DNA from 3 places in the Kitasatospora sp. NPDC004615 genome. Region 3 is predicted to be linked to each of the others. Evidence: riboswitches for the same ligand, from Rfam matches in the RefSeq annotation. Region 3 holds a riboswitch; each other region holds the start of a gene.

Region 1 (3,264 bases), on a different contig from region 3:
GTCTCGACGGCGCTCTTCACGGTGGGGTCTCCTAGGGGGGCTTGCGGTCAGGGCGATAGGCGGTTGGGGCTGCAATGCTGTCCGTACTACCGCCAGCGGTCCATCCTACCGGTACCACGAAAGTGACTGCGCCCGGCACCGGGTGCACGGCGGAGCGGGGCCGGGGCGGCCGCGCCCCACAACGACAACAGGGCCCCGCCCACGGACGAGACCCTGCCGCACGGTCGGGGTGACCGGATTCGAACCGACGGCCTTCCGCTCCCAAAGCGGACGCGCTACCAACCTGCGCCACACCCCGTGGTGCCGAGCAGAAGAGTACACGTCGGGCCGCCTCCGACCGGGGCGATATTCGCGAGCCGACAGCGCGGAAGGAGTGTGCAATCCACCGGCTCGACCAGGTACCCTGATCCAGTCCTCGCCACCGCGACGCGGTGCGGGTACGCCTTTGCGGGTGTAGCTCAATGGTAGAGCCCCAGTCTTCCAAACTGGTCACGCGAGTTCGATTCTCGTCACCCGCTCCACAAGGCCAACGGCCCCGACTGCCAACGCAGTCGGGGCCGTTGCCGTTGGTCGGCCGCGCCGCGTGGCCGGGGGGCCTTCGCCCGCGCAAGGGCGCCGGAAAGCCCGAAGGCCCCGCGCAGCGGACTGCGCGGGGCCTTCGAGGGGTGAGGCGTGGATCAGACGTTGACGCCGTGGGCCGCCAGGTAGGCGACGGGGTCGATGTCGGAGCCGTAGTCCGGGGTGGTGCGGATCTCGAAGTGCAGGTGCGGGCCGGTCACGTTGCCGGTGGCGCCGGAGAGACCGATCTGCTGACCCGCCGTCACGGACTGGCCGGCCGAGACGGAGATCGAGGACAGGTGGGCGTACTGGGCGTACTTGCCGTCGGCCAGCTTGATGACGACCTGGTTGCCGTAGGCACCGCCGTTGCCGGCGGAGACCACGGTGCCGTTGGCGATGGCCTTGAGGCTGGTGCCGGTGGCGACCGGGAAGTCGATGCCGGTGTGGTAGCCGGAGGACCAGTTGGAGCCGGCGACCTTGTAACCGGTGGTGACCTTGCCCGGCGCCGGGGCGACGTAGGTGGAGCTGTTGCTCGCGGCAGCCGGAACGGCGGCCGGGGAAGCGGTGGTGGCCGTGGTGGCGACCGGGGGCGCCGCCTGCGGGGCCGGGGCCACGGGCTGGGCCTTGACGGTGCCGGTGGTGGCCGGCTTCGCGGTGTCGGCCTTCTTGACGGCGACCTTCGGCGCGGTGGCGGTGTCCGTGGAGGTGGACTTGGCGGCCGGGGCCTGCGCGGGGGCGGCGGCCTGGCCGTTGATGGCCAGCTTCTGGCCCGGGAAGATCAGGTCGGGGTTGCCACCGACCACGGAGCGGTTGTCCTGGTACAGCTTCTGCCAGCCACCGTCGACGTGCTGCGCGGCGGCGATCTTGGACAGGGTGTCGCCGGAGGCGACCCGGTAGCTGTGCGGGGCGGCGGCCTGGTCGGCGACGGGGGTGGCGTCCACCGAGACCGTGGACGGGTGGCTGCCGGCCTGCTCGGTGGCGGTGTGCGCGGAGGCGGCGGTGACCGGGAGGCCGATCGCGGCGCCGGCCACACCGGTGGCGATGGCGATCCGGGCGATGGTGGCCAGGCTCGGCTTGCGGTGCTTGCCCTGAGCGGACATGAAGGCGTTCCTCTCCGACGCCTGCGAGGTGAGCTGTCGGGTTCGGGCGAGAGTTGCCCGGCCGCAGGGACTGCGGCTTCACCCCGAGCCGTTCCCGGTGGTTTCCGGGCCCGGCGACTTACCTGTGGTTCCCCCGCTCCTGCCGTGGCGTGGTATCTGGTCGGCACCGGACGACGGCAGGACTAGGCGTTCCGTCCGGTGGCCCGCCCGGTCACTGGCCGGGCTGCGGAGGAAGCAAATCCCACGGCCCGTGAGGCTGGCAAACGCCGATCGGCCCCGCTCCCTGGGTCGGGAAGGGGCTGACGATCCACCAGGTCACGCTGTGCCGACACCACGCTGCGGTGCGCGTACGCGATCATGACAGTGCGCGTACGAACCCCGCACGGTGGGCGACTTCGGCCACCGTGCGCGTTCGGGCGCGGACCTGGCGTGACGTCGCGGGTGAGCCTGGTCACCGTGGGCAGGCCGAATGGACGGCGCGGGGGTGTCTCCCGCCCGTCGTGGCGTGCCGCCGGGGAGCCGACAGGCCGTCAGCCCGCGATCGACGCGATGGCCTTGGAGACCGAGGTGAGGAACTGCTGGATCGGGCCGGCCATGGTCGACTGGCTCAGCATGAAGCCGAACAGGGCGGCGACGATGGCGTGCCCGGTCTTCAGCTGCTTGTTGCGAATGAAGATCGCGACGATGATGCCGAACAGGACAAGCGCGGAGACGGAGAAGGCCACCAGGACTCACTTCCTCGATTCGTGGCGGGGGTTCGGTGGAAGCCGGCGTTGGCTCCCAGGCGGAAACCGGCCCCTGCCCCCCGTGTCCCCACCACTCCATCCGGACTCAGTGTGGTCGCTCGTGCTGAGTGCGTAAAGGACTTGCCCGGTCGCTCGGTGCCCGAACCCGCCTGGCAGGACTGATTTTCGCCGACCGCGACGATAGCGGACGGGTTCTGACACCCCGTCGGCGGGCGGTGGTCCGTGCTGGCCTGCGCGGCAAACCGGCAGGCAGATCCAGCATCGCCGCCCGGCTCGGGCCGCGAACCGGAATTGGCCGAAGATCAACGTCCGGGTTTGACACTCCGTGGACACTCCGCGCTCACCGCGTCTGCACCGGACGGAAGTTCAGCGGCGCCAGACCAGCAGCACCGCGCGGTCGTCGTTGACGTGCTTGGCGACGGTGTCGATCAGCCGGACCGCGGAGCCGGGCCGGATCGACCCCGGGGCGGTGGCGACCAGCCGGTCGGCCTCGCCCATCAGCCGGTCCATGCCCTCGGCGAGGTCGCGGCCGGGGATCTCCACCATGCCGTCGGTGCACAGCATCAGGACGTCGCCGGGGCCGAGGGTGCCGCGCACCCCCTCGAACTTGGCCTCGTCGTAGACCCCGAGCAGCGGGCCCTCGGCCTCCTTGACCTCCCAGTACCCGGCGCCCGCGAGACGGTGCATGCCGGGCAGGTGCCCCGCGGAGAGCAGTTCGTACTCGCCGGTGTCCAGGTCGACCACCAGATGGACGGCGGTGGCGAAGCCCTCCGCCCAGTCCTGCCGCAGCAGGTAGCCGTTGGCGGCGGGCAGGAAGTCGTGGGCGGGCAGCGAGCCGAGCAGGCCGCCGAAGGCGCCGG
Region 2 (3,264 bases), on a different contig from region 3:
GCGAAGCTCGCGGCATCCACCATCAGGGCACCGCCGGGCCCGGCAAGGGCCACCAGCGCGCCGGCCAGCACCGGGCCGATCACCAACCCCACCGAGTGGACGAGCCCGCGCAAGGCATTGGCCTCGCTCAGCCGTTCACCGGACACCAGCAGCGGGATCAGCCCGGTGGAGGCGGGCAGGAAGAACGCGTCCGCCACCCCGAACACCACCATCAGCAGTGCCAGCACCCCGACCCGGGCCGTCCCGGTGAGCAGCAACACCGCGACGGCCGCCTGGACCACGCACCGCACCAGATCGGAGGCCAGCATGATCCGCTGTCTTGGCATCCGGTCCGCCCACACGCCGCCGATCAGCATGAACACCAGCGTCGGCAGCAGGCCCGCCGAAGCCACCAGGCCGACATCGGCGGCCGACCCGCCGATCGACAGCACGGCGAACGGCAGCGCGACGAACGACACCCTGTCGCCCAGGACGGACAGCGACTGGCCGACGAACAGACGGGCGAACTGGCGCTCCACCCGGAGTACTTCGGGAATCAGCACAGCCACGGGCACCTCCACAGCGGGTCGGGGAACAGCGATCACCGCGATGGTAGGAAGCTCCCGAAGCAGCTGTCGCGCGATTTATCCGCAACGCCTGCAATGCCCAGATCTCGCTCAACTCGCTTTAATGTCACGGTATTTGATGACCACTCGGCTTCCAAGCGCCCAAGCGGGACCGTCCGCCTTCCCTCCCCACGCTCCCCCAATCCCACCGATCGGCCAGACTTTCGCACCCGACCATCGGACCGCCGGATCACCCGACCGCCCGACCGCCCGGGCGGCGCAACTCGGCCGTAATACGGTCGCGATGAGCTTGTGATTGCTCCGTTCGAGTGATTAGGCTCGGTCCGGCCCGCACCGTCGGGCCCCGCACGCGGCAACGCCGAACCCTGTCCGCCGCGTTGCCGGGTCGACCACCACAACCCTTGGACAGGGACGGGGGAACCAGGTACGTCGCCGCCCCCACGGCTAGGGGTGAAGCCGCCGCACCGGCTCCCGCCGGCACACGGCGGCCGGGCCTCCCTCCGGTCCGAACCCGACAGCTCACCTCGCAGGCGTGCGGAGAGGATCTGGCATGCTCTTCACGGGTTCCGGGCGCCACCGTCGGCAGAGCCAGGCGGAGAAAGCCGCCGAGCGGGCGATCGCCGCAGCCGGCGTCGCCGGCGTCGGCCTCGCCCTGCCGCTGCTCGCCGTGACGGGTGCGCAGGCCGCGCCCAGCACGGTCTGGGACCGGGTCGCCGACTGCGAGAGCGGCGGCAACTGGAGTTCCGACTCGGGCAACGGCCTTTACGGCGGCCTCCAGATCACCGCCCAGCGCTGGATCGACTACGGCGGTACCCGGTACGCCGAGCTGCCCAGCGGAGCCACCCGCAGCCAGCAGATCGCGGTCGCCGAACGGATCCTGGCCACCGAAGGCCCGCAGCCGTGGGTGTCCTGCGCCGACACGGCGGGCCTGCGCACGGTCAGCGCCGCCGGCGTGGTGGACAACAACGACTCGGCGGACGAATCGGGTGCGCTGCGCGGCGCCCGCGGCATCGCCGCCGTCAACACCGCCTCGGACGGCACCGTCGCCCCGCAGAACGCCACTCCGGTGTTCTCCGGCCTGCCCGGCTACGACCCCGTGTACCACGTGTACTGGTACGAGAAGAACGGCGGTTGGTTCTGGACCAGCCACCAGAGCCTGTACGAGCGCTACATACAGCTGACGCACCCCCAGCCGCCTGCGGCCACGCCGTCCCCGGCACCCACCCCGGAGAGCCCGGCCACCCCGACCGCTCCGACTACGCCGACTGCGCCGTCGACCGACCCGAGCACCAACCCGAGCCCGAACCCGACCACACCGTCCGACAACCAGAACGGCAACGGAAACGGGAACGGCGCCGAGAACGGCAACGGCACAGGCCACGGCAACGACCAGGGCCAGGGTCAGGGTCAGGGTCAGGGTCAGGACGGCCACGGCAACGGCGGCACCCAGCAGCCCACCACCCCCGACCCGGCCACCACCACGCCGCCCCCGAGCGCCTCCACGCCCGGCAGCGCACCCGCGCCCGCCGAATCCCCGTCCGCTGCGACCCCGTCCCCGCAGCCGTACACCGTCGGCCCGGGCGACACGCTGGCGAAGATCGCCCGCAGCCACGAGCTGAACGGCGGCTGGAGCGGTCTCTACCAGAGCAACCAGCAGGTGGTGGGCGAGAACCCGGACCTGATCCACCCGGGCCAGGTACTGAACCTGGGCTGACGGCCGCCCGGTCGAGCCGCCGTCACTTCGGGACGGCGGCCAGTCCGGTGCAGCCGCGCAGGCCGTCGCGGCGCTGCTGGGCGGCCTTCGCCGCGCTGCCGGTCTGCGGGACGGGCACGCCCCGGCCGTCGATGTGGGCGGGGGTGAACGCTTCTCCGGTGACGCGCCCGTCGGTGCTGATGGTGAGTGTGGTGACGCCGGTCTCGTCGGAGGCGGTGTAGTTCGAGGTGCCGTACCAGAGGAAGTTGCCGAAGCCGTACGCCACGTAGGTGTTTCCGAGCATGCCCGCGCCGAGCATGGTGTGGGCGTGGGTGCCGACCACGGCGGTGGCGCCGGCGGTGGCGAGCTTCTTGGCGAGTGCGGTCTGCGCGGCGGTCGGGCAGGCCACGCCTTCCTCGCCCCAGTGCAGGTAGACCAGCACCACGGGCGCCTGCGCCTTGGCCTCGGTGACGGCGCGCAGCAGGGCCTTCTCGTCGAACGCGGAGGCGATGCCGGCCTTGTGCTCGCCGGCCCGCCACTTCTGGTTGGTGATTTCGTCGACCTGGCTCGCCGCCAGGACGGCGACCTTTGTTCCGCGCACGTCGGCGATGTGGGGCGCGAAGGCTTCGGCCGTGTCCTTGCCGATGCCGATCAGCGGAATCGGGGAGTTGGCTTTGGCGGCGAGGGTGTCGGCGAGGCCGTCGGCGCCGAAGTCGACGGCGTGGTTGTTGGCCTGGGAGAGCACGTCTATCCCGGCGTCCTTGAGCGCGGTGAGCGCCTTGGGGCTGGTGCGGAACGTGTAGGTCTTGGGCTCGGGCTTGCCGCGGCCGGTGATCGCGGTCTCCAGGTTGAGCACCGCCAGGTCGGCGGCGGACAGGGTCTTGGCGATCGGCCCGAGCGCGGTCTCGCTGGCGGGGGCGGTCAGCCGGGAGCCGGTCCGGCCTTCGAAGTGGACGTCGCCCGCGAAGGCCACGGTGATGCTGCCGGCGGCGCCGCTCGGCGCGT
Region 3 (3,264 bases):
CCCACCAGTACGCGTCCTCCCAGGTGTTGTGGGAGATGCAGCCGCGGAACGTGATGCCGTGACTGTTGTGCGGTACGAACGCGTGGCTTCCGGCGTCGCGCACCACCACGCCCTCGACCACCGTGCCGCGCGAGGTGTCCAGCAGCATGTGGAAGTGCAACCCGTACCGCCCGAGCACCGGCTCACTCACGGGCTGCCCGTTCCAACTCTCCTTCCCCACCGCCCGCGGCCCGACCCGCCGCAGCACCGCATGCCGCACATCGGCCGGGCGGCTGGACGTCAGGTGGACGTGCGCCCGCCCCTGCTCGGTGCCCTCGACCCGCACGTTGCGCGTCAGGTTGAGCACCTCCGCCCCGAACACCGCCCCACCACCGAGGCTCACCCGCGGGTGCGCGTGCTGCAACGGCGCGGCCAGCGTGACGTTCGGGCCGTCCACCCGCTGAACCGTCACCAGGTCGTACGCATCGGAGAACCCCTCGGCATCGGGCGGCCCGGTCGGCGTGACGGCGAGCTCGTCACCCACCTGCCAACCCTCCGGCGCCACCGCCAGCTTCAGTACGGTGTCCCCCGCCTTCAGCTCGGTTGCGGCCCGCACCCACGCCGTCCGGGGCGCACCGTCCAGCCGCAGGTAACCGCGGCCGGTGACCCACAGGCCGGTGTCGGTGTCGACGACGGTCATGCCGCCGCCCTGGAACCGCCGTTCGTCGATGTCGGGAAACCGCAAGGTATGGGTGTGCGCCGCATCGGGCGCGAGCGCCAGCACCCCGCGGACCTCGACGTTGCCAGCACTCTCCAACGTCACCGACCGGTCCCCGGCGAACACCAGCGACCCACCCGTGTCGATCAGCAGCGACCCGACCTTGGCGTCCCCGTCCAGCACCACCTTGTCGGTGATCCGCACGGCACTCCCCGCCCCGGGCACCTTCCCGCCCCACGCCTCGGCATCCGACCACCGCCGCCCGCCCTCGCCCACCGCCCCCGCCGCCGGCTCCGCCCCGGCCAGCGACTGCCGCAGCACCACTCCTCCACCGACCGCCGCCACCGTCCCGACCGCCAGCCAGGCCAACACCCGCCGCCGCCCCGACAACGGCCGCCGCTGCCGCCCGTTCTCCCACTGCTCCACGATGGCCGCCTCCCGAAACGTGCAGGGACTCCGAATCGTCGGGGGCAGCATAGGTGGCTGTCACAACGGAAATCGGCGACTTCCGAAACGGCTAAGCATTCTGACGTAGCATCATCCATCAGTTCGACAGAAATGGGCGATGGCCGCAATTCCACGACCTGTCAGCAAAGGGTCTTCAGCGCCCGGGACAAGGTGGACAGAACGTCCACAACCTCCCATCCGGTCGATCGCAAACGCTAACCAAAGTGAATATTCGCCCGGCAAGCCACATAACCACCCAAAACGGGCACAAGATCGCCAATTTCCTGACGGAAGCCCAGGTTTGGCCGCGCGCCGTGGAGTTCGCTCGAAATTCCTTGATCGAATTTTCCGGACCCGGTGACGACCGTCACAGGAATTTGCTAATCGTCCTTAATTCCGCTTAATGTCCTGCCCACGTTCGTGGACACACGGACCCAGCTCGCCCGGAACGCCGAATCCTGCCGCCGGGTGGGCCGGCTCATGCAATGACGCACCGCGGCAGGGGCGGGGGAACCAGGTAAGTCGCCCTGGGACGGTCCTGACGGACCGGTCCGGGGCTTGGGGTGAAGCCGTGCGCGCCGAAAGGTGTGCGCGGCCGGGCAACTCCAGCCCGAATCCGACAGCTCACCTCGCAGGCGTGGGAGAGGAACGCTTCTTCATGCTGCCCATCAGCGCCAAGCGCGCCCGCCGTCTGATTGCCACCACTGGTGTTGTGGGCATCGGCCTCACGGTCCCCGGCCTGGCCGCGGGTACCGCCTCCGCCGCTTCGGTGGCCACCTGGGACAAGGTCGCGCAGTGCGAGTCCAGTGGCAACTGGTCGATCAACACCGGTAACGGTTTCTACGGCGGCCTGCAGTTCACCGCCTCCACCTGGGCCGCCTTCGGCGGTACCGCGTTCGCCCCGCGCGCCGACCTGGCCACCAAGGACCAGCAGATCGCCGTCGCCGAGAAGGTGCTGGCCTCCCAGGGCCCCGGCGCCTGGCCGGTGTGCTCGGTCCAGGCCGGTCTGACCAAGGGCGGCGCCGCCCCGCAGGTCGACACCTCCACGGGCTCCACCGCCGCCAAGCCGCAGGCCCAGGCCCCGGCCCAGCCGCAGGCGCCGAAGCAGGCCCAGCAGCCGGCCCCGCAGCAGCGCCAGGGCCAGGCCCAGAGCCGCCCGCAGGCTCAGCCGCAGGCCGACACCCAGGCCTCCGGCAGCTACACCGTCGTGGCGGGCGACTGGCTGTCCGCCATCGCCCAGCGTCAGAACGTCGAGGGCGGCTGGGAGAAGCTGTACGAGCTGAACCGCTCCGTCCTCACCGAGGGCCCGGACATGATCTACCCCGGTCAGAAGCTGGCGCTCGGCAACGTCGCGGTCGCCCAGGCCCCGGCCAAGCAGTCGGCGCCGGCCAAGCAGTCCGCCCCGGCCAAGCCGAGCACCCCCGCGCCGGCCCAGCCGAGCACCCCCGCCAAGCCCGCCGCCACCACCACGACCGCCACCACGACCGCCACCGCCGCCGTCAAGGCGACCGGCTCCAAGGCCGCGGCGATCGACTTCGCGCTGTCGAAGGTCGGCCAGCCGTACATCTACGGCGGCACCGGCAACGGCGGCTGGGACTGCTCGGGCCTGACCCAGGCCGCGTTCCGCCAGGCCGGCATCAGCCTGCCGCGCGTGGCCGCGGACCAGGCCGACTACTCGACCCGGGTCTCGCTGAACAGCCTGCAGCCGGGCGACCTGCTGTTCTGGTCGAACAACGGCTCCAACTCGGGCGTCTACCACGTGGCGATCTACATCGGCGACGGCAAGTACGTCGAGGCCGCCAACCCGAAGTCCGGTGTGAAGACCGAGACCATCGCCAACTGGGCGCCGGACTTCGCCGGTCGGGTCTGAACCGCCTGACACCACACGCACCGCGCACACCACGCGCACGCGCATGAGGTGACCGCACCGCGGACACCGCTGCCCTCGGGGACCCTGGTCGGCTCCGGGGGCAGCGGCCTATCCTCGGCCGAGACCGAAGGCCGAACGCCGAAGGCCGAACGCCAAACGCCGAACGCCGAACGCCGAAGGCCGGAAGCGGTCCCGAGCCCCTGGAGCGATGCGATGGCGAAGGTGACGATCACGCTGGACGCGGACCTCG

The links. A riboswitch is a leader RNA that binds a small molecule or an ion and turns the genes downstream of it on or off. The one in region 3 is predicted to bind cyclic di-AMP.
Region 1: it holds a riboswitch for cyclic di-AMP, as region 3 does, so the genes downstream of both, ACFYS8_RS21355 (peptidoglycan DD-metalloendopeptidase family protein) here and ACFYS8_RS26210 (transglycosylase family protein) in region 3, are expected to answer to the same signal.
Region 2: it holds a riboswitch for cyclic di-AMP, as region 3 does, so the genes downstream of both, ACFYS8_RS32495 (transglycosylase family protein) here and ACFYS8_RS26210 (transglycosylase family protein) in region 3, are expected to answer to the same signal.

Annotation. Positions count from the first base shown of each region.
Region 1 covers NZ_JBIALQ010000006.1:46,219-49,482, reverse strand. The annotation lists gene tig (trigger factor) at 1-20, opposite strand, end outside; tRNA gene ACFYS8_RS21365 (tRNA-Pro) at 225-298, opposite strand; tRNA gene ACFYS8_RS21360 (tRNA-Gly) at 448-521, shown strand; gene ACFYS8_RS21355 (peptidoglycan DD-metalloendopeptidase family protein) at 678-1,658, opposite strand; cyclic di-AMP (ydaO/yuaA leader) riboswitch at 1,664-1,818, opposite strand; gene ACFYS8_RS21350 (hypothetical protein) at 2,189-2,383, opposite strand; gene ACFYS8_RS21345 (PP2C family protein-serine/threonine phosphatase) at 2,771-3,264, opposite strand, start outside.
Region 2 covers NZ_JBIALQ010000012.1:136,937-140,200, forward strand. The annotation lists gene ACFYS8_RS32490 (MFS transporter) at 1-548, opposite strand, end outside; cyclic di-AMP (ydaO/yuaA leader) riboswitch at 947-1,113, shown strand; gene ACFYS8_RS32495 (transglycosylase family protein) at 1,117-2,280, shown strand; gene ACFYS8_RS32500 (CapA family protein) at 2,303-3,264, opposite strand, start outside.
Region 3 covers NZ_JBIALQ010000008.1:12,498-15,761, forward strand. The annotation lists gene ACFYS8_RS26200 (hypothetical protein) at 1-1,123, opposite strand, end outside; gene ACFYS8_RS26205 (hypothetical protein) at 1,360-1,515, opposite strand; cyclic di-AMP (ydaO/yuaA leader) riboswitch at 1,621-1,797, shown strand; gene ACFYS8_RS26210 (transglycosylase family protein) at 1,803-3,014, shown strand; gene ACFYS8_RS26215 (hypothetical protein) at 3,228-3,264, shown strand, end outside.